Regions from separate parts of the Paenibacillus amylolyticus genome, predicted to be linked through region 1. Evidence: riboswitches for the same ligand, from Rfam matches in the RefSeq annotation. Region 1 holds a riboswitch; each other region holds the start of a gene.
The links. A riboswitch is a leader RNA that binds a small molecule or an ion and turns the genes downstream of it on or off. The one in region 1 is predicted to bind cyclic di-AMP.
Positions count from the first base shown of each region.

Region 2: it holds a riboswitch for cyclic di-AMP, as region 1 does, so the genes downstream of both, V6668_RS00530 (C40 family peptidase) here and V6668_RS10600 (C40 family peptidase) in region 1, are expected to answer to the same signal.
Region 3: it holds a riboswitch for cyclic di-AMP, as region 1 does, so the genes downstream of both, V6668_RS07255 (hypothetical protein) here and V6668_RS10600 (C40 family peptidase) in region 1, are expected to answer to the same signal.
Region 4: it holds a riboswitch for cyclic di-AMP, as region 1 does, so the genes downstream of both, V6668_RS17520 (3D domain-containing protein) here and V6668_RS10600 (C40 family peptidase) in region 1, are expected to answer to the same signal.

Region 1 covers NZ_CP145892.1:2,329,627-2,335,164, reverse strand. Annotated here, with positions in the region: gene V6668_RS10615 (carbohydrate-binding protein) at 119-1,813, shown strand; tRNA gene V6668_RS10610 (tRNA-Leu) at 1,959-2,042, opposite strand; gene pelA (pectate lyase) at 2,219-3,181, opposite strand; cyclic di-AMP (ydaO/yuaA leader) riboswitch at 3,600-3,731, shown strand; gene V6668_RS10600 (C40 family peptidase) at 3,737-4,201, shown strand; gene V6668_RS10595 (carboxymuconolactone decarboxylase family protein) at 4,275-4,604, opposite strand; gene V6668_RS10590 (hypothetical protein) at 4,746-4,964, opposite strand; gene V6668_RS10585 (hypothetical protein) at 5,084-5,413, opposite strand; gene V6668_RS10580 (xanthine phosphoribosyltransferase) at 5,511-5,538, opposite strand, start outside.
Region 2 covers NZ_CP145892.1:106,820-112,357, reverse strand. Annotated here, with positions in the region: gene V6668_RS00540 (M1 family metallopeptidase) at 1-1,210, shown strand, start outside; gene V6668_RS00535 (hypothetical protein) at 1,221-2,072, shown strand; cyclic di-AMP (ydaO/yuaA leader) riboswitch at 2,318-2,455, shown strand; gene V6668_RS00530 (C40 family peptidase) at 2,459-2,929, shown strand; gene V6668_RS00525 (GNAT family N-acetyltransferase) at 3,285-3,779, shown strand; gene V6668_RS00520 (c-type cytochrome) at 3,930-4,286, shown strand; gene rbsK (ribokinase) at 4,361-5,344, opposite strand; gene V6668_RS00510 (4a-hydroxytetrahydrobiopterin dehydratase) at 5,389-5,538, opposite strand, start outside.
Region 3 covers NZ_CP145892.1:1,632,647-1,638,184, forward strand. Annotated here, with positions in the region: gene V6668_RS07240 (urease accessory protein UreF) at 1-461, opposite strand, end outside; tRNA gene V6668_RS07245 (tRNA-Leu) at 906-988, shown strand; gene V6668_RS07250 (glutathione peroxidase) at 1,135-1,614, opposite strand; cyclic di-AMP (ydaO/yuaA leader) riboswitch at 1,986-2,161, shown strand; gene V6668_RS07255 (hypothetical protein) at 2,277-2,675, shown strand; gene V6668_RS07260 (HAD family hydrolase) at 2,803-3,486, shown strand; gene V6668_RS07265 (Nramp family divalent metal transporter) at 3,628-4,923, opposite strand; gene V6668_RS07270 (organic hydroperoxide resistance protein) at 5,324-5,538, shown strand, end outside.
Region 4 covers NZ_CP145892.1:3,944,936-3,950,473, reverse strand. Annotated here, with positions in the region: gene V6668_RS17530 (ABC transporter permease subunit) at 1-1,318, shown strand, start outside; gene V6668_RS17525 (amino acid ABC transporter ATP-binding protein) at 1,305-2,027, shown strand; cyclic di-AMP (ydaO/yuaA leader) riboswitch at 2,246-2,440, shown strand; gene V6668_RS17520 (3D domain-containing protein) at 2,443-3,117, shown strand; gene V6668_RS17515 (polysaccharide deacetylase family protein) at 3,225-4,016, opposite strand; gene V6668_RS17510 (hypothetical protein) at 4,171-4,512, shown strand; gene V6668_RS17505 (PspA/IM30 family protein) at 4,624-5,295, shown strand; gene V6668_RS17500 (DUF350 domain-containing protein) at 5,391-5,538, shown strand, end outside.

The sequences.
Region 1 (5,538 bases):
TGATTTATGGAAGGAGGTTTTGAAAGGGTTTACATAAAATAAATGCCAGACAATCCGCTATTCTTGTTTGTTATTCCTGGTTGCGGTTTCTCTATGTAACTTACTATTATCGAGGAGGATGAAAGTAGTGAAATTCAAACTAAAAAAGACGATTAATGTTCTTTTGGCCTGTTTAACAGCCCTGCCTTTGATGTTAACCCCGACAAATGTGTCAGCAGCCAGTGATGCCAACATTAATTTGTCCTCGGAAAAACAGCTGATCAAGGGCTTTGGGGGCATTAACCTTCCTGCCTGGATTGGTGATCTGACTCCCGCTCAACGTGAAACTGCTTTTGGTAATGACCAGAATCAATTAGGCTTCTCCATTCTCAGGATCTACGTTGATCCAGATTCCAATAACTGGTATCGTGAAGTTGCCACAGCCAAACGAGCTATCGAAAAGGGTGCTATTGTATTTGCATCCCCATGGAATCCTCCAAGCAGCATGGTTGAAACGTTCAACCGCAATGGGGACACAAATGCCAAACGTCTGAAATACGACAAATATACCGCATATGCGCAACATCTGAACGACTTTGTAACCTACATGAAAAATAACGGCGTAGATCTGTATGCCATTTCTGTGCAAAACGAACCGGATTATGCTCATGACTGGACCTGGTGGACTCCACAAGAGATCCTTCGATTCATGAAAGAAAATGCCGGGTCCATTCAAGGTACCAAAGTCATGGCGCCTGAATCCTTCCAGTACTTAAAGAACATATCCGACCCAATCCTGAATGATCCGCAGGCACTTGCCAACATGGACATTCTGGGAGCACATACGTATGGAACCCAGATTTCGAATTTTGCCTACCCTCTCTTTAAGCAAAAAGGAGCCGGTAAAGAACTGTGGATGACTGAAGTGTATGTTCCAAACAGTGACAACAACTCAGCAGACCGCTGGCCTGAAGCATTAGACGTTTCCTATCACATGCACAATGCCATGGTAGAAGGTGATTTCCAGGCCTACGTGTGGTGGTACATCCGCAGACAGTATGGTCCGATGAAAGAGGACGGTACCATAAGCAAACGCGGGTATAATATGGCTCATTTCTCTAAATTCGTGCGTCCAGGCTACCTGCGAGTCGATGCAACGAAAAATCCGGATACAAACACATTTGTCTCAGCCTATAAAGGTGATAACAAAGTCGTCGTCGTGGCAATTAACCGTGGAACTTCAGCCACAAGCCAAAAATTCGTTCTGCAGAATGGTAATGCCTCTACTGTGTCCTCATGGATTACGGACAGCAGTCGAAATCTGGCAAGCGGAACCTCGCTTAACGTATCCAATGGAGCCTTCACGGCACAGCTCCCGCCTCAGAGCGTAACAACGTTTGTTGCCAACGTTACTGGCGGAAATAGCGGCGGGAATACAGGCAGTGGCACGACGTATGAAGCCGAGACCGGAACGTCACTTACGGAAGCTGCCATTGAAACAATCTACACCGGTTACACTGGGTCCGGGTATGTTAACTTCAATGCGATGACTGGTTCGGCCATTCAATGGAACGGCATTAATAACACGACAACAGGTACCAAAAACGTAAAGTTTCGTTATGCGCTGGAAAGCGGCACTCGGAACCTCGACATTTTTGTGAACGGAACCAAAGTCATTAGCAACGAGCCCTTTCCGGCTACGGGAAGCTGGTCCACTTGGGTTGAAAAAACAATACAGGTCCCCATGAACACGGGGACCAATACATTGAAAGTGGTTACCACCGGATCGGAAGGACCGAATATTGACAGCGTTAATGTTACCGCAGCACAATAAACGTTCCGTATGGCTGATGGAAGACATTTGCTGTACGTGCAGCTAAGCACTAACCTCTTGGATACTCATCACTAAAGTTAGTGTTATATCAAAAAATGCAAAAAAAGACTCCTTAAGCGTTAGCTTAAGGAGTCTTTTTTTTAGATGCGGTCGAGAGGACTCGAACCTCCACGGGGGTTAGCCCACACGGACCTGAACCGTGCGCGTCTGCCAATTCCGCCACGACCGCATATTGTATCTCCGTCATCCATATCGGCGACAAGAAATAATATATCATGCGTAATCTATCATGTCAACACTGAAAATAATAACAATAAAGCCCGAATCAGACGTCCATGTCGATTCGGGCTTTACCTTTAACTGCTGCTAATAGTTTGGTTCATTAATACGGAAGCATACTACAAATTACAGCTTGGAAGGCCAGTTGCCATACCATGCATAACCGCCTCTTCTTTCTTTATCAATATCACTTAATTTGTATTTAACTACCCCGTCACGACCAATAAAGATTGGTTTATCCGTTCCGATCTCATAGAAGCGTGCCCAAATTGGTGCAGCTTTGGAATCAGCGATAATTTTACTATCTCCATTAGCTCTTTCATACTTGTAACCCGTAATTTTCACTTTGTTAAACCAAGCCTCCGCTCCTTTAATGGATGCGGTAATTTTAGCGTTAGCAGGTCTGGTTTTCAGAAATTTAACAATCGTTACACTCTCTCCAGCTGTCAGCGATGGCACTTCGTAGATTCTTGCGCTCGCTGGTTTAAGAGAGCTGGAATCATGTTGTTGTCCCCATGCTGTCAGCTTACCACCTGAAACGACCTGTGTATTCAGAATCGCCTCCACACCTTTGGCAACTGAATTTTTACTGCGGTTAGCAAGTGTACTGTCGATAAATGAGAAATCACCTTTGCGTGCTGCTACTTCATCCAGCATGATCATTACATTAATCATGGCATCATCATTGTAAGTGATGTGCTTGTGGTATCCGGAGCTTTGGTAAACTTGTGGCCATCCGCCGTTTGAATACTGCATGTTGATCAAAAAGTTAATTCCTTTGATTGCAGCTGTGGAGTAACGCGGATCATTTGTCTTTTTAAATTCCTTCGCCAATCTTCTAATTTCTGAGTATGTAGCCTTGTTGTCTATCGTGGACTTTGCCCACTCTCCACTTGTCTGTTTATAATCTTTTCTCCAACCTCCATCCGGCAGCTGGTTCTTAAAAATATCAGAAATACTCGCTGTAGTACCCGACGCATCTGCAGCAGATACCGTCCCTACAGGGAGAACTGCCATTCCAACTACTGAGAACACCATCGTACATGCCAGGACAAAAGTAATTATTTTCTTCGCTTTCAAATGTAACACTCTCCTATGTTCGTTTTTATAAATCTTCCACTTCTACTTTACGTATGATATACGCCCCAAACCTCCTTTATTTGTATTTATCGCATAATAAAATCAATTTTCATCCAATATGTGGATTGGATAATCAGATAATATGCAAAAAATCGATTTTTGTCAATATATGCAACTTAATGAATATAATCTCTCTAATTCTACATAACGGGATAGTCCTTTTAACTCATGACAAACCTATTTATTTATCCAAATTCGTCTTAAACGAACCAATAATGACGTTTTTGTCATGAATGATACCCAAACTTGATCCCTTCTTTCATATAAAAACCTTAATTCCGCTAACATTGAGGTATTACGAAGGGTTTTAAATGGGTTTGACAATTACGCATTTATGCAATATAGTTTCAAATAGTTACAAAAACTTAATTATTCATTGCCGAGTTTCATGTTTGAAAACGGGGGAACCAATTTGGGTGAATTATTCTTATACATAGGAAATATAGGGAACCTTCTACCGAACCCTTAGCTAACTCCGTAGGCATCGAAGGGAGAACATTGATTTTGAAAAAACTGATTATCTCCATTTTTGGAGCAGCTGTATTATTTACATCCGGGGCAACAAGCACAGAGGCAAGCAGTATCAACTCCGTAGTGAACAACATGACAGGTATTCCTTACAAATGGGGTGGCACAACTGTAGCCGGCTTCGACTGTTCTGGTTTTATGAGATATCTTTTCAACAAATACAGCATTGAATTACCACGTACTTCGCAGCAGCAAGCCAAAGCAGGTACTCCCGTATCCAAGAGCAATGTTCGGACAGGTGATCTGGTGTTCTTTAATACAACAGGCAAAGGCATTTCACATACAGGTGTATATATCGGCGGCGGACAATTCGCTCATGCCTCCAGCAGTAAAGGTGTAAGCATCACGAAGTTATCGAATCCATACTTCAATGATCGTTATGTAACAGCACGTCGGGTAACTGGACAGTTTATGTATGATAAAATGTTAGGTAAAATGTGATTCACATACAAAAAGGCATCGGTTATTAACCGGATGCCTTTTTTGCACTTAAAAATGTATGTTGCATTGCTTACTAATGCAGCGCCTTCTGCACTCGCATCGCACCCTGAGACAGGGCATGTCCTCCACCAACAGCTCCAGCCACGGCTACGGTCTCCATAATCTCCTGATCTGTTGCTCCCTTGGCACGGGCTTCTTCTACATGGTAGAAAGTACATACCTCATTGTTGGCGAATAATCCAATGCCAAGTGCAATTAGCTGTTTTGTCTTCGCATCAATCACGCCAGGTTGGAAGCATTCTCCGGTAAACTCATGATACGACTTCACCACACCTGGCAGCACATCGCTTAATGCTCCAATCTGATCCTTGTAGGCATGAACTTTATCATTCATCAATGTCATGGCTTGTAGCACACCCTCTCGGCTATAGTTACAGATCTTCCTCACTGTACCTATCTTCTCTCCCGAGTGAGCCAATTATGCCAAGAAATCATGGTAATTCCAAACATTTAACGCTCATGGCTCTGCCATAATTATAAGCTGTTACTCACTAAGTGGACTCTGGCGCGGCTCGCTGAACAGCTGATAGCTGTAACCTCGGTCCAGCTTAACGACACGTCGATTCTGACGACGGATAAGTACCTGCTCGCCATCCCAGGCAACCACAATGCCCTTCACGTCGTTCGATTCCAGCTCGTCCCGTACGACTCTAACTTTCTCACCTGACAGACGCAGGGCGTCCAATTCTGTATCACTAATCATCTTCATGGCTCCTATATTTCAAATTTATTTACAAAAAGAGACCTAAATGAAAAGTCATTTAGGTCTCACGTGACTGTATTGGACTGTCATGTCATTCGAAATTATGTCCCGACTGAAAGTTACCGCTGCGCGTGCTCTTTGCTGTCGTTCTTCTCGAACCAAAAATCAAGCACTTTGGCGGACATCACACGTTCTTCAAGGTACTCCACTTGATGCGGTGTAAATTGTTCTTTCCAAGAGAAGGACAACTCTTCGCACAAGCCTACAATCGTCAGTAATTCTGACCAGGCAACATAGCGTTTGTACCAGAAAAATTGAGGATGTTCAATCATATAGGGATAAAGGTCATCGAATTCCGTATGTTTACAATCCAGGGCACGTTCAAAATGAACTTTCGATTCCGCCAGCTTATCATTAAAAAATTGTTCTGTTGCCGGTTGGTTCCCCATGGTGTTGCCTCCTCTCCCTAACATAACCCCATTATAAATGAAATCGGCGGTCATGCAAAGGCATAGTTCAAAAAATAGGCCCTATTCCTTTAAAATGTCACATTTCGTTATCGTCAAATTGTACT
Region 2 (5,538 bases), 2.2 Mb from region 1:
TCGGGTGCCTGAAACATACAAAGTGGCTGCTACCGGATTTCCGACGCAGCAAGCCATGGTGAAGAATGGAGAAAAGGTCTATCAATTTTACGCCGATGATGTGCATGACTTCGCATGGGCAGCTTCACCGGATTTTGTCTACGCCGAGGAACCCTTCTCTGCACCCAATGTGCCTGGTGTTCGAATCAAGTTATATCTGGACCCAGCTCATCAGGATCTGAAAGAACGTTATTTCTACGCCGCGAAGGCCGCGCTAGCCAATTATAGCAAATGGTTTGGCCCATATCCTTACGCCACCTTATCCATCGTAGTTCCACCCAAAGCGGGGAACGGTGCTGGAGGTATGGAATACCCTACGCTAGTTACGGCCTTTGGAGCCGATGACACTACGCCAGGTTATGACCTGGAACGTACCGTAGTCCACGAGATCGGACACCAGTACTTCTACGGCATGGTTGCCAGCAACGAATTCGAAGAAGCCTGGCTGGATGAGGGATTCACCTCTTATGCTGAAGACAAACTGATGGAGCAGGAATACGGATTGATTCCGAATCTGCCGGTACAATCGGGACTGATTACATCTCCTTCATCCTTAACACAAGAGTCCTGGAAGTTCGATTCACAGGATGAGTATGCAGCCAATGTCTACACACGCGGCAAGCTAGTATTGCTCGGCATTGAACATCAAGTTGGTGCCAAGAAGATGGAGCGTATTCTCTCTACCTATGTGAAGAAGTACCGTTTCAAACATCCCACTTCGGCTGATTTTCAGAAAATTGTGGAACAAGTGACCCGCACTTCCTGGTCTGATTATTTTGACCAATATGTCTATAGTAACGGGATGGCTGACTTTGCTGTAGAGAAGATTCGTGTTACGCCCGTACAGAAAGACGGTCAAACATTGTACGAGTCATCCGTGACGATCGCAAAAAAAGGGAGTGATTACAACGCCGTTCCTGTTCGCATTGCCTTTGAAGACGGGCATATCCTCACCAAGCAATGGAATGGCAAAGAAGATCGCATCACGTATAAATTAACTCACACATCCCCCGTATCCTGGGCCATGACCGATCCCCTGTACTCGATCGTGCTGGAGAACCGCCATATGAACAATTTCCTGAAATCCGGACTGGATGAGCAGACGAAGTCCCGCTGGAGCATGAGTGTAACCAAACTAATAGAAGCCATATTCGGAGGTCTGTCATGGTGAGGTGGAAACGGTGAAAGCGAAAATACGTGAAGGCTGGTTTCTCGTCCGTCAGCATATGTTCATTGCCGCACTCTTATTTCTCTATCAACTCATTTGGGGATATTTCTTCTATCGAATGGTACAATCGGCCGTCATCCCACTGCTCCTTCGCTATCCAGATGCTGATGCCGGTGAGCTGAGTACACTTTTGTTCAAAATGGAAAGTCAACTTAACCTGTCTACCCATCCGGAGGTTCATCGTTATCTATGGATTCTCGGGGGCATGCTGCTGGTTCGCATGTTGATCAGCCCCCTCATTCAGGCAGGACTGCTCTACTCACTTCAGCACTTTAATTCTACAGAAGAGCGCATTCCCTTTGTCCGCGGAATCAAAAATCTGTGGAAACCGATGCTGCTGCTCCACACCATACGTACATTATTGATACTTCTGCCCGCCTACTGGCTCATACCGAAGCTCTACTCGATTCTCATGGACGGATTTCATTCCCTTCAATTACTTTTACCTGGCATACCTTATGTTGCTGCCTGGATTGTATATGGTTGGATCATCCACCATGTCATACTCTATATGCAGTTCGGTGTTTCGGCACCAGAAGGAGAAGGCGGGGCTCACGGTACCCTCAAAGCACTCTGGATTGCACTGCGTCATCTCATCGCTGTAATCGGCATTGCATTACTGCTGGGCGGAGTACACCTGCTCGTCTTTGGGGCATTCACTACAGCCTCATGGTTATTAACTGGACTGACCGGACTTATACTACAACAGACGTATCCACTTGCCAGATGTCTATTGAGTCTGTGGAAAATATGCAGCCATTTCCGATTATGGCAGTCCAAAATATCCAAAGGCGAGAGCAGATAGTTTAAAAATTGTTACCATCACATGTTAAACTCATGGCCTAATATGTACTTATAAATAGGCAAACCTCAACCTTTCCCCGTCAAAGGTCGAGGTTTTTTTTGCTAAATTTGTTGCTAAACGTTGCCAAAGCCGTACTCCTCTGTTACAATAATCGCAGTGAGTTTTTAGTAACAACTTTGTAATCTTTACATTCATATTTGTAACTACTTAAAATTAAATCGTCATTTCTTGATTTCGCAGGTGCATAACTAGCATAGCCAAATTCCTGGCACCTGGGAAGCGGGGGAACCAGTTATGGGTGAATTGATCTTGCTACAGAGGGATCATAGGGGACCTTCAACCGAATCCTTAAGCTAACCTCGCAGGCATTGGAAGGGGAATATCTCTTGTTCAAGAAGAAATTAACCGCAGCTGTACTTAGCATCACATTCGCTTTATCGCTTGGTGCAGGTAGCGCATTCGCAGATTCAAAGATGGACACAGTAATTGATTCAGCAATGGGAACTACATACAAAAGTGGGGGAACAACGCTTAACGGCTTTGATTGCTCCGGATTTACCCGGTATGTATTCGACAAGTTGGGTATTGATTTGGCACGCCAATCCAGTTCCCAATTCGACATGGGCGATTCCGTATCCCGCATGGAGATGAGAGCTGGCGATCTGGTGTTCTTTAATACAACAGGTAAAGGCGTGTCCCATGTAGGAATCTTTGTAGGGGATGGAAAGTTCGCACACTCCTCTTCTTCCAAAGGCGTTACGATCAGTGCATTGAGTGAAAACTATTGGGCCAATCGTTATGTTGGCGCAAAACGGATTATGAGCACGGACGCATATGAATCACTGGCCCTTGACTAGGGACAAGCTGAGCAACATGATGCTGTAACCATTAACCATATTGGAACGAAGCAAGAAGCATAACAGAACCGCCCGGTACATTCTCCGCAGGAATGTATCCGGCGGTTTTTTTGTGCTTCAATCCTTATTCATGTTGCAAGTTATACTCGGGGCATATCCTGCGACATCAACAGGTTCATTTTGCGTTCGTTCGTCCGTGCCCTTATGATGTTTTTACCCATCCCGTTATAATATAAACGAAATTACCGGAACTTTTGTTTCATTTTTTTTCTTGGGAAGGAAGACTTGCTAAATGAACATCTCTTTTGTAGAGTGGACAAAGAGTTCTGTTTCAAGGAAAGGAGCATGCAGGTGTATGAAGGAAACCCCTGTGACGTTTCACGTTGTACCCATGCGAGAAGAACATGCGGAGCTTATCTGCAGTTGGCAGTATGATCCGCCTTACAATATCTACAGCTGGCTCCCCTGGGAGCAGATGAAAGCTCTGGAAGTGGAATTCGGAGATGCACAGCTGCGGCAGGAGCAATATGCGATCGTCCTGGATCAGAACGATCGTATATGTGGGTTTGCTCAATACTTCCCACTTCAAGGGGTAACCCGGATTGGCCTTGGCATGCATCCAGAGCTGTGTGGTCAGGGTCAAGGGACAGCTTTTGTCACTGCCATTGTACAAGAAGCTATTCGCCGAAATCCCACGAATGAGATTGATCTGGAAGTACTCACTTGGAATGCTCGTGCCATTCAAGTCTATCTGAAGAGTGGATTTGTCACCCAGGATACATACGAACGACAGACCCCCAGCGGCTTGAAGCCCTTTCACTGTATGGTTTATGAAGGGCCTCGCGGTTAGAATCCATTGCAAAACAACCAAATTTGCCCCTTGTTATGTGATTAGTTCAAAAAATTCCCACAAAATGCTATGATGTCAGTACAGGTTCCGTTATAATGATATGGATAGTTTCAGGTTAGATGATCTTTCATTCTGGAGGGGACATAAGGGATGCACAAATGGATCATGAGCGGAGTATTTTTTGCAGCATGCGCTTTAGCTATTGTTTTAATGTTTACGCTTCCAGGGAAAGAAGAAGTAGCTGAAGAAGCCAAGCCAACCATGCCGGAAGTAACATTGGATGCCGGACAAGCTGAAGCACTGGTCAAAGCCAATTGTATCTCCTGTCACGGGGATCAGCTTCAAGGTGGCGTAGGACCTGCTCTGGCCAACATCGGCAGCCAGGATGATCTGGAGAAGATCTATTCTACGATTGTCAAAGGTAAAGGTGGTATGCCTTCCTTCAAGGGCAAACTGCAGGACGAAGAGATTGCAAATATCGCCATGTGGCTGTCAGAGAAGAAATAATCTCTGCACACGCATAACAAAGAGGCGCTTAATCCCCTTTTCGGAGAATAAGAGCCTCTTTGTTATATCAATTATTAAGCCTCTGCGGCATGCTCAGCCAGGAAGGCCTCAACTTCACGTGCGGACGGCATCCCGGACTGGGCGCCGAGCTTTGTCACGGATAACGCGGCCGCACCCATGGCGAAGCCTACGGCCGCGTCCAAAGTCTCACCGCGCGCGAGGGCTACTGCCAGCGCGCCGTTGAAGCAATCGCCAGCGCCGGTCGTATCGACGGCGCTTACGGCGTAGCCGGGCGCACGGCACGCGCCGGCACGCCCTGCTTGTACGCGGCCACCAGGCGCCGCCGCGTAGACAGCCCCCTCGGGGCCGAGCGTCGTGACGACAGCGGCCCCGAGGGATGCGGCGAGCTCTGCGACCGCCGCATCCAGGTCTTCCGGCCGGAGATGATCCCGGCCGGTAAGCACGGCAAGCTCACTGCGGTTTGGCGTGACAACGTCGACGCACCGCAGGAGCTCCTGGGGCAGACCCGGCACCGCGGGAGCCGGGTTGAGCACCACCAGTGCGCTGCCTTCAGCCGCCAGTTGGGCGGCGCGGGTAACCGCTGGCAGCGGGATCTCCAGCTGTAGCAGCACCGCTGCGGCTGCAGTCAGGCTTTTAACCGTATCCGCCTCTTCCAGCATTTCAGGCGCCACTTGCCCATTCGCACCAGGAATAACAATAATCCGGTTGTCTCCCCGAGAAAGCCAGATGGAAGCCGTCCCTGTAACCGTGTCTTCCAATATGCGAACCCGCGAGGCATCTGCACCACTTTCCGTCAGACTGTGCAGCAGACGTTCGCCAAAACCGTCCGATCCCACCGCACCAATCATCGTAGTCTGTCCACCCAGACGCGCAGCAGCAACAGCCTGGTTCGCCCCTTTGCCACCAGCGAGATAATGCAGCTCCTCACCGCTCACCGTCTCTCCCTCTTCCGGAATCGTGTCTGTCTTCACTACAAGATCCATATTGAGACTGCCTACGACAGCAATAAGAGGTTGTTTCTGATTATAGTCTGACATGTATGGTTCACTCACTTCTGGCCGCGTGATAATAACCAACCTCGTTATTGCGACCTCATTTTGTCATAAGCTTCGTTATATTGCCCTGCTTCCTTGATATCTACAGATGTAATACCACCCGCATCCCATGATGTGAGACGCAGCGTAACCGTTGTATAATCAATCGTAATAAAAGGATGATGATTGAATGCTTC
Region 3 (5,538 bases), 700 kb from region 1:
ACCGCCTCCTCGACCGGGATGTCGAGGTGGTGGTTAATCCAGGCGTGAACAGTGGAGAGGCAGCCAACCGAATCATATTTGGCAAAGATCTGTTCGAGCTGGCTGAATTCAATCCAGGGGTGCAGAGCGCGTGCGAGTCTGATCAATCGTTTACCCATGGCGGCAGCTTGTTCTCTGAGATCTCCAGGGGTTCGCTGAACATGGACGAGCTTGTCGATCAGAGCTATCCGCCATGTATCCTTGTGATCTGTTGCGGTATAGATGCCTTTGATAGCCATACCTTCAAGACGAACGATGCTCGGATGCAACTGACAACGCATGAATGATTCGAGATCTTCAGCATTACGAATGGTACCCTCCCTGATATGGATATCCATGCCGAAGGAATGGGTGAACCCTCCAACCTGAATAGAGGAATCAAGCAGTTTGACATAATCGAGCAGCTTATTCCCACGGTTCACAATCATTCGCCTCCTGTGTTCGTTTAATGTCACTTAAAGTAACATTTATGTTCCTTTTTGTTTGCTTTGTGTTTAGAAATCCGAATTATATGATAGTTATCATCCCATGAATGTCCGCTTTTTGTCAATAGTATCCGTGAAATTTAATGGATTAAATCTGGGATTTAATATTTGTGTTATTTTATATAACTTATTGTGTTATTTATTTTGCGAAGTGCAGGGAGGACTATATATAAGGAAGGACTATATATAAATGAACCAACAAGATCGGCTCTTACCTAAAGAGAGGGGATCAAATCTAATCATATGCAGTTCATGGGTAATGATGACGAGATTATGCGATTTTTGATGAAAATGCCTAGCTGAAAAAGAAGTATTAAAAAATACTTTACTTTTAGTTCTGAACCCGGTATAATCAATTCTGTTGCCGATTATTTACGACATGCGGTCGTGGTGGAATGGCAGACACGCTATCTTGAGGGGGTAGTGGGCGTATGCCCGTGGAGGTTCGAGTCCTCTCGACCGCATCATATGAACGATTAAAAAGCAGCTTTCCATTAATGGGAAGCTGCTTTTTTTGTCTTTTTCGAACAGTATGACATCTGGGTTGAAAAAAGGCCATCCATTACCGGAGGAATGTTGCTCTACCTACCGGCTACGGGTGGCCTGTGTATTATTTTTGCAGCAAATTCTTGATATCTTCTTCAATCTTGTCCGGTGTTGTTTTGGGAGCATAACGTTTAATGACCTGTCCGTTCTGATTCACCAGGAATTTGGTGAAATTCCATTTGATTGCTTTGGAGCCGAGCAGGCCAGGAGCTTCTGTGCTAAGGTGTTGGAAAAGAGGGTGAGCGCTTGAACCGTTCACATCAATTTTCTCAAACATGGGGAAGCTCACGCCATAATTCATCTGACAGAACTCGGCAATATCGTCGGAAGATCCTTTTTCCTGTGCAAACTGGTTGCTTGGGAAACCAAGAACTTCAAATGGAGCATCTTGAAATTTGTCTTGCAATTCTTGCAGACCTTTGAATTGAGGGGTAAGGCCGCATGAGCTTGCCGTATTCACAATCAGGAGCACTTTGTCACGGTAGTCGGACATTTCAACTTCTTGACCGCGAAGGGTATTCACTTTGTAATCGTAGACTGTCATCTAAATCGCCTCCATTTATTTACTCTTATATCTTCTATTATATTGGTTGCAATTAAATATTGCAAAACTAATATGGTGTTAAAAGAATCAAAACAGGCAAGTTGTGCAGAATACGTGAATGAATTGCGAAGTGATTTACGCCAGAGTGAGAATTAGATAGCCTTGAAGAGATAGATAGAGTATAACTTTGTTGTAAGCGTTATTATGGATAGGAATTGGCAAAAATCTGCCGATTTGGTGATCTGGGCGGACTTTACACCGACATGGCACGGGTGTATGATTCATAACGTAATTTCAATTTAAACTAAATTGTACTTGAAAAACGAAACAAACGATAATATCGCTCGATCTTACCTTAAGATATACGAACGATGTTTTAATCGCTGAGTTTCCATTCATTAATGAATGGGAAACGGGGGAACCAACGGAATGCGCTGTCCAGGACAGTGGGCATTCATGGGGTGAATTTTCCGGTGACAGCCGGAAATAGGGCGACTCTCGCGCCCGAATCCGTCAGCTAACCTCGTAAGCGTTAAAGGGAGAGGCAACAAGCCGTACGCTGGTTCATGGTGTTTTCGCCATGGGTTATTTAAGAAGCGTTCGGGAGGCCTTGGTCCCCCACGCTTCTTTTTTGTTGTCTTTTCACGCCAAGGGAGGAACGAATGATGGATACTGAGATGATCTTAGTGACTGCTCCAAATGAAGCAGGACGTAAATTTATCAAATTGCTGATGTACAAAAAAATGCCGTTTGCCGTTCTAACCAACAGTGCAGGGGAAGAGCGAAGACTCCGTAGAATCGGAGTAGAACATGTCATTCGCATGAATACGGCTGCAGCTCAAAAATGGTTTTTGCCGCAGGGCAGCGTAGGCAACGTGTTTATTTTCGAGAACAGCCTGAATCTGACCTGTCGTTATTTACAGATCTGCCGTTCATGGACATCGAAATCCCTGTGCGTCATTACGGAGCAGAGTCATCCTAAGGGCATCTATCGGGGCATGGGCGCAGACCGGATTGTATATTCGCTCAATGGGGAAGTTGGCTTTCTCCTCAATGGTTAATGCCATAGCTTGTGATTGCTCAGGTGTAAGGTGCCTGTTATAATTGAATGTATCGATAAACGGAAGTTTGAGGAGACTCATGCAGGATGGTGAGTCTTCTTTTTTATGCTTACAAGGAGGAATTGGCGTGCCGGATGTAGGTGGATTGAAATGGTTGTTTTTTGATGTTGGAGATACGCTGGTGGATGAATGGGAGCCGGTTGATGATATTATCGGACAGTTTGTCCGTGAAGCTTGTGCTTTGGGGTATCCGGTGACAATTGAGGCGGTACGCGAACTGTTCGCGAGTTGTTACCGAAAATATGAGCAATGGCCTATGAGAGTGGCGATTCGCACATTCGTTGAAGACGAGGGGCATCAGAAACAGATTCAGGACAAGCTGAAGTTTCAAAAAGATCTTGAACGTCCTTTTCCTTCAGCGGATTCCGTTCTTCAGCAGTTGTCACGGCATTATCGCATTGGCATTATTGCCAATCAGAGTCCTGGAACGGAAGAGAGACTGGAAAGCTATGGCTTGCGGAAGTATGTTGATGTTCTGGCATGTTCGGCTGAAGAAGGAGTGTCTAAGCCAGACCCTGAGTTATACGCTGTGGCCTTGAAGCAGGCCGGTTGTGAACCGGAGGAAGCCGTCATGATCGGCGATCGGATCGATAACGACATTATACCTGCTCGGAAGCTGGGCATGCGTACGATTCGAATTATGCAGGGTTACGGAAGATTCCAGCCAGAACTATCGGATGACAAACGTGCGGATTGGACCGTTGATTCATTGGATCAACTCTTGCCGTTATTGATACCAAATCAGGATTAGATGCAGATGGTTGTTTATTGGAGTTTGAGTTTTACTATAAAAGGAAACATGTTGCTGTATTGCAACAATAAAGGCTGATCAACTGGGTATAAAATACCGGAGTTGATCAGCCTTTTTAGTATTTAGCCAATTAAAATGAGATTAGAATAACCGAATCGTCTGAATGATCAGATATACATTCAGCACAACGATAATCGCGGCAATGACCCATGAGATGATTTTGAGCCACAATTTGTTGGCGAATGCACCCATGCTTTTTTTATCACTCGTGAACATCACCAGGGGAATTACAGCAAACGGCAATTGAAGCGACAGGACGACCTGGCTCAAAATGAGTAGTTCTTCTGTGCCATGTTCTCCTGCAATGGCTGTCACAATTACCGCGGGGATGATGGCGATCAGACGTGTGACCAGTCTGCGTAGCCAAGCCGGAATTCGAATGTTCAGGAAACCTTCCATAACGATCTGCCCAGCGAGTGTACCTGTAAGGGTAGAGTTCTGACCTGATGCTAACAGCGCCACACCGAACAGGATACTTGCGACCGTAGTACCCAATAGAGGTGTCAGCAGATGATAGGCATCAGCGATCTCAGCAACCTGCGTCATACCAGCACTGTGAAATACAGCGGCAGATACAATCAGGATGGCTGCATTGATGAACAGGGCCAGTGTCAGCGCAATCGTAGAATCCATGGTCGAGTACCGAATGGCTTCTTTTTTGCCCTGTGGTGTCTGTTCGATCTGACGGGTCTGCACAATGGAAGAATGCAGGTACAGATTATGCGGCATCACGGTTGCTCCGATAATACCAATGGCAATATAGAGCATAGCCGGGTTTTGCAGGATCTCAACATTTGGTACAAAACCATGGAGAACACCGCCCATATCCGGTTTTGCCAGAAACAGATCAATCCCGAAGCAGAGGGCAATTGTTGCCATCAGCACAATGACGAGAGTTTCCAAAGCGCGGAAGCCTTTGTTTTGCAGAACAAGAATCAGGAGTACATCAACTGCGGTGATGATAACGCCGTATAACATGGGGATGTTAAATAACAGTTTTAATGCGATGGCAGAACCAATGACTTCAGCCAGATCGGTAGCTGCAATGGCAAGCTCACACAGAATCCATAACATCATAACAACAGGCATGCTGAATCGTTCACGACAGGCTTGAGCCAGATCCCGTCCAGTGACGATACCGAGCTTGCCAGCCAGCGACTGAAGGACAACGGCCATCAGGTTCGATAACAGGATAACGGATAACAAGGTATACCCGAACTGCGAGCCGCCTGCGATATCTGTTGCCCAGTTCCCCGGGTCCATGTAACCTACGGCAACGAGGTATCCTGGGCCTACAAAGGCGAGGAATTTCTTCCACCATGCAGCATTCTGCGGAACTTTCATGGAACTATGTGCTTCTCCAAGGGAAGGGGCCATGCCCGCAGTAGATAATGATTCTCTTGAAGGAGCGTTGAACGGATTTTTTTTACTCATACGATAATCACCTGACTTTGAATTATTGATTTGGAGATATTGATGCGGTACAAACCGCTCATGATATATCTAAATTTTTATGTTTATTGTTACATTGTACTCCTTCAATTATTTTTGTCTAGTGCAACTTTTATGTATCAGCACAAAATTTCGGTTGTAGCTTGAATATGCCCCTTCGTATATTACCCAACCTTAGGGAAAATACAGCCATGGCATTGAAATGCATGAAAATAATAAAGTTGTAAAAGCTGATAAAGATACAAAATTGCGTTTCAAAATGAGCCAGAAGTTTAAATTGAAAGGAAGGCAGTAAAAAACTATATGGATAAGGGAGAGATTCTGAATGGAAGCTTTATATACAGCAGTAGCGACAGTTAAAGGTGGACGTACAGGTTCGGTGACTTCTTCGGATGGCGTGCTTAAGCATGATCTGAAAATGCCAAAAGAGCTTGGTGGCTCCGGTGGTGAAGGTACTAACCCTGAGCAACTTTTTGCCGCTGGATATGGAGCATGTTATGAAAGTGCCCTTGCCAATGTAGCACGCAAAGCAGGTGTGAA
Region 4 (5,538 bases), 1.6 Mb from region 1:
ATATGAATTCCATAAAGTGATTAATGGCAAAGATGAAATCGTCGGCTTCGATATTGAGATCGCCAAAGAGATTGCCAAAGATCTTGGCGCTGAGCTTGTGATTGAGGATATGGGCTTCGACGGTCTTCTGCCTTCATTGCAGAGCGGGCGTGTTGATCTGGTGATTTCAGGTATGACGCCGACGGATGAGCGGAAGAAAAGTATCGATTTTTCCGACACCTATTATAAATCAAAACAAGTGATTATGGTTCGCAATGTGGATAAAGACAAATATCCAACTATGGCAGAACTTGAAAATGCGAAGATTGGTGTTCAGAAAGGCTCCATTCAGGAAACGATCGGACAGAGCATTCCAGGAGCGAAGCTTACTGCGCTGGATAAAATCTCGGATATCGTGCTTCAACTGCAAACAAAACGCATTGACGCGGCAATCGTTGAAGATACCGTTGCTGTAGGTTATCTGGACGATATCATTGGACTTGCTGCTGCTGTTCCGGACGAAGAGCAAGCAGAAGCGGCAATTGGGATTCGTAAAGGTAATACCGAGCTGCTAGCTGCAGTAAATGGAACACTGGAGCGACTGAAAAGTGAAGATAAAATCAATCAGATGGTGACGGACGCCAGCCTCTTGATGGCGGATAAAGCGAACAAATCACAAAATATTTTCCAAGTATTCTGGGAGTACAAAAGTTTCTATGCTACAGGTGTAGGATACACACTTCTGTTGTCTGCACTTGGGGTTATCTTCGGGGTAATTATTGGATTGATCATCTGTTTGTTCCGTTTGCATGACGCTGCAATCTTGCGCTGGATCGGTACGGCTTACGTTGAAGTGATCCGTGGCACACCGATGCTGGTACAATTGATGATTATTTACTATGGTTTTTCCCTGAGCTTTGGCATTAACTTCACTGCCCTTCAGGCAGGTATTATCACGCTTTCCATTAATAGTGGTGCGTATCTGGCGGAGATTTTCCGTGCAGGTATCCAAGGTGTGGATCGTGGTCAGTTGGAGGCAGCGCGTTCATTAGGTATGGGAAGAGGCGCCGCGATGCGTTATATCATATTGCCACAAGCCTTCAAAGCTGTATTACCAGCGATCGGTAATGAATTCATAACTATCATTAAAGAATCCTCTATTATCTCAGTTATCGGTATGGTGGATATTATGTATCAGGCAAGTGTAGTCAAGAACATTACGTACCAAGGCTTGAGTCCATTTTTGATTGCAGCAGCCATCTACTTTGTAATGACGTTCATTTTGTCCAAGCTGCTGGGACGACTGGAAAGGAAGTTGAGTGCAAGTGATAGACGTTAGACAATTACACAAATCTTATGGAAATAACGATGTGCTTAAGGGCATAAACGTGACGATTGGCAAAGGTGAGGTTGTCGTGGTCATCGGTCCTTCCGGTTCAGGTAAAAGTACTTTCTTGCGTTGTTTGAATCTGCTGGAACAGCCTACCTCAGGAGAGATTGATTTTGAAGGCGTGTCAATCACGGACCCCAAGCATAACATTAACGCAACTCGTGAGAAAATGGGCATGGTGTTCCAGCACTTCAACCTGTTCCCACACAAAACGGTAGAGCAAAACATTACGATTGCTCCAATTAGAGTGAAGAAACAATCCACTCAGGAAGCGGAGAAAATCGCCGCTGATCTGCTTAACACCGTGGGCTTGTACGATAAAAAAGATACATTCCCGAATCAGCTGTCTGGTGGACAGAAGCAGCGGATCGCCATTGCTAGAGCATTGGCCATGCAGCCGCATGTGATGCTGTTTGACGAGCCTACGTCGGCACTGGACCCTGAGATGGTCGGCGAAGTGCTGGATGTCATGAAACGTCTTGCAGAAGGCGGGATGACGATGGTCATCGTAACACATGAGATGGGTTTTGCACGTGAAGTGGGAGACCGAATCCTGTTCATGGATGGCGGGGTTATTGTGGAAGAGGGAACACCTGATGAGGTGTTTGGAGCACCCAAAAATTCACGTACACGTGATTTTCTTGCGAAAGTACTCTAAACGATGTGATCAAATAGCGTTACTGACTTCGAGTCGGTAACGCTATTTTTTATGGATAATAATGACGTATGGATTCGGAAAAGTAACTATTCTGTTACCAAATGTAAAGGAATCGGGTCAACCAAATTTTCTGAATTAACCAGTATTCTTACAAATGCTTACATGCTAAAAACCATTTGGTAAGAATTACTACAAGTTCAGGTTACAAAATTGTGATATATTGAACTCTGCCGAAACTTCCGGACAGGGAGTGCGGGGGATGTAACGATGCAGATTGTGCAGGGGGAAGATCTACGGCACACTGCTTGGGGTGAATTGGGTACATAACGTTTCAAATGTAACGAATAACCTATAGGGTGGGCTCCTCATCCGAATCCGACAACTAACTTCGCAGGCACAATGAGGGAGGAAGACCATGATTAACAAGAAACGTATAGCCAAAACAGCAGTAGCATTAATGACAACAGCAATGCTCATTCAAGCCGTTCCGGCTCACGCCGATTCAGTTCATGTGGCCAAAGAAGGGGATACCTTCTACACCTTATCAAAACAATATGGAGTAGCACTCAACACGTTGGTTAAAGCAAACAACGACATTTCGGCTTACAACATTTATGGTGGTTTGAAAATTACGATTCCCGGTAAGGCAAACAATGTTGCAGCCGCTGCGGCAACGGAGAGCAAGACCCCAGCCAAAACGGTTACCACAGCAAGTTTGGACGTTAACGCAGATAACAAAGTGGTTCAAGCCTGGGGTAAGACATTCGATTACAGCAAAGCTGTGAACGTAAAAGCAACGGCATACTCTGCAGATCCGTCTGAAAATGGAGGCTGGGGTGCAGTCGATTATTTCGGGAATGACCTTGAACTGGGTACGATTGCAGTTGATCCAAGTGTGATTCCACTTGGAACTAAAGTACTGGTAACTGGTCACAGCCATCCAGGATTGCCAAAACAAGCTTTTGTAGCCACAGCACGTGATGTGGGCAGTGCAATCAAGGGTCACCGGATTGATATCTTTATCCCGGGTAGCAAACAGTCTGTAAGCTCATTTGGTTTTCAGGATATCGAGCTGTACATTCTGAAGTAGAGAGAAAATAACATTTAAAATGAATTCAAACAGGGTGTCTGCCAGTCGCTAATTCGCGATTGAACAGCACCCTTTTAATATTCTCATTATTTGTTATCACGGTCATCCTAATCTTTGGCCTTTGGCAATCCCAGCATTTCGTCCAAAGTGACCAGTTCATATCCCCGTTTACGTAGTTCCTCAATAATTTCAGGCAGAGCCTCAATCGTACCGTTCAGATTTGATCCTACACCGCCTCCAGCATGTTGCAGAACGATGGAGCCAGGTTTCACGGCAGACAGGATGTTATCTTTCACTTGTTCCTTTGAAAGGCCTTTCCAGTCCAGGGAGTCTACGTTCCAGTTCACAATGCTATAGTGTTGTTTGGCAGCCCATCTCAGCTGTTCTTCATTAATGTCTCCATAAGGTGGCCGAATCATCTTGGGCGTATATCCCGCCAAACGTTGAATAATATCTCCGGTATGTAGAATTTGTTTACGAAAGGCATTCATCGACAGCTTACTGAATTCAGGATGATTGTAGCTGTGATTACCAACCATATGCCCTTCCTTAACGATGCGTTTCACCAGATCCGGATGTTTCTCAGCACGACTACCCACGATGAAGAATGTAGCTCTGACATTGTATTTCTTCAATACATCCAGCACTTGTGGAGTAAACCGTGGATCAGGTACATCATCAAAAGTCAGTGCAACCTTTTTTGTTGAAGGACCATTGGTTTTGAACGTATCGGCATATTTTTGACGTAACTGTCCCAATGTCAGTTGTTCTTCTCCAGCAGAATCCGAACCTGATACGTATTCACTTGGCGGGCTTGAAACATCCCGCGCTGAAACTGGAGCATGAGATCCTCCGAGAAAAATAACGATAACCATCAGCATAATGAGGCGTACGCGCATAATAACGGCCTCCTTTTCCAAAATGACGTTCTCCTTGGTATGCCCGGGGGTTCCATAAAATATGCGCAGTGTGAGAAGTTTCATTGCGGATTTATCTTATGATAGCCATAATTCCTCCATATATAACATATAGAAAAGGATAGGTGGATAGGATATGAGTACATATGATTTGAAATCCATACGTTTACAAGTGATTGAAGCAGGAGAGGATAAGGTTTTTCTCGTTACCGGAGGAAAGGCGCATATTGGCGCCGTAGCCACGTTCTACGTGGATCATGAGCGCGTAAGCGGGACGACGGTACATATTCCTGGGCATAAGGAACAAGAGCTGTGTGAGCGACTTGCCCGAAAGGCTGCCCTGCAGCTGAAAGTAACCGTTACGGTGATCATGGGTATCCATTTTGATTCCATCACGCGGATGCAGATCGACGAAATCGTGCAGACTGCAGAGAGGTTGATGGAGGATCATCTGAACAAAGATAAACGATCTTCCTGACATAAGAACCATTCAATGTTTTGATTTTATTTGCTAAAATTGAAACGAGTTGTAGATTGTTACGTATGTATGTTTATATACGATGTAATATCGACTAGGAGGAATAACATAATGTCCATTTTCAAACGTTTGCGTGATCTAACCATGTCTAACATCAACGCCATTATTGACAAGGCGGAAGATCCAATCAAGATGACGGACCAATATATCCGTGACATGCAAGAGGATTTGGAAGATGCGGAGAAAGCAGTAGCGCAACAGATCGCCATTGAGAAGAAATTCAAGCAGTTATTCGAAGAGCAGGAAGCTCTTGTGAAGAAACGTGAAGAGCAGGCGCATACGGCGGCACGTGCTCAGAATCTGGATTTGGCTCGACGTGCCCTGGAAGAGAAAAAGGCTGCTGAAGAGAAGATGGCTGAGTACAAAACCAGCTATGATCAAAACAAGGCTTCTGCAGATAACCTGCGTGGCAAGCTCGACGAGATGCGTAAGCAACTGACTCAAATGAAGAACAAACGCGAAACACTGGTAGCGCGTTACAATGCAGCAAAAGCCCAAACGGAAATCAACAAAGCGTTGAATGGGTTTGGCTCTGATACCGCAAGTGCTGGTATGAAGCGTATGGAAGAGAAAATGATGCAGATGGAAGCACAGGCCGAAGCAAGTAACGAAATGTCTTCCAAAGGAAAATCTTTGGATGAAGAGTTCGAGAAGTTGGGTAAAGATCAGGCTGTTGAAGACGAACTCGCAGCATTGATGAAACAGTACGATAATAAGAACTAATACCTTGGTTGTCAGCAAGGTTAACCAGCGGAGGAGAAGAGTATTTCTCCTTCGCTTTTAAATGCGGTTCATGTTGATAAGTGGGGGCTGTGTAAATGGATTTGAACATTTTGGCGATGCTGGTCTGGACCGGATCTGGTTCGGTTTTGCTGTTTGTGCTGATGTATGTTGGTTCACTGTTCACGAAATATAAGGATTTTGCTGAAGTTAAGGCCGGAAATATGGCCGTTACTACACGTATGG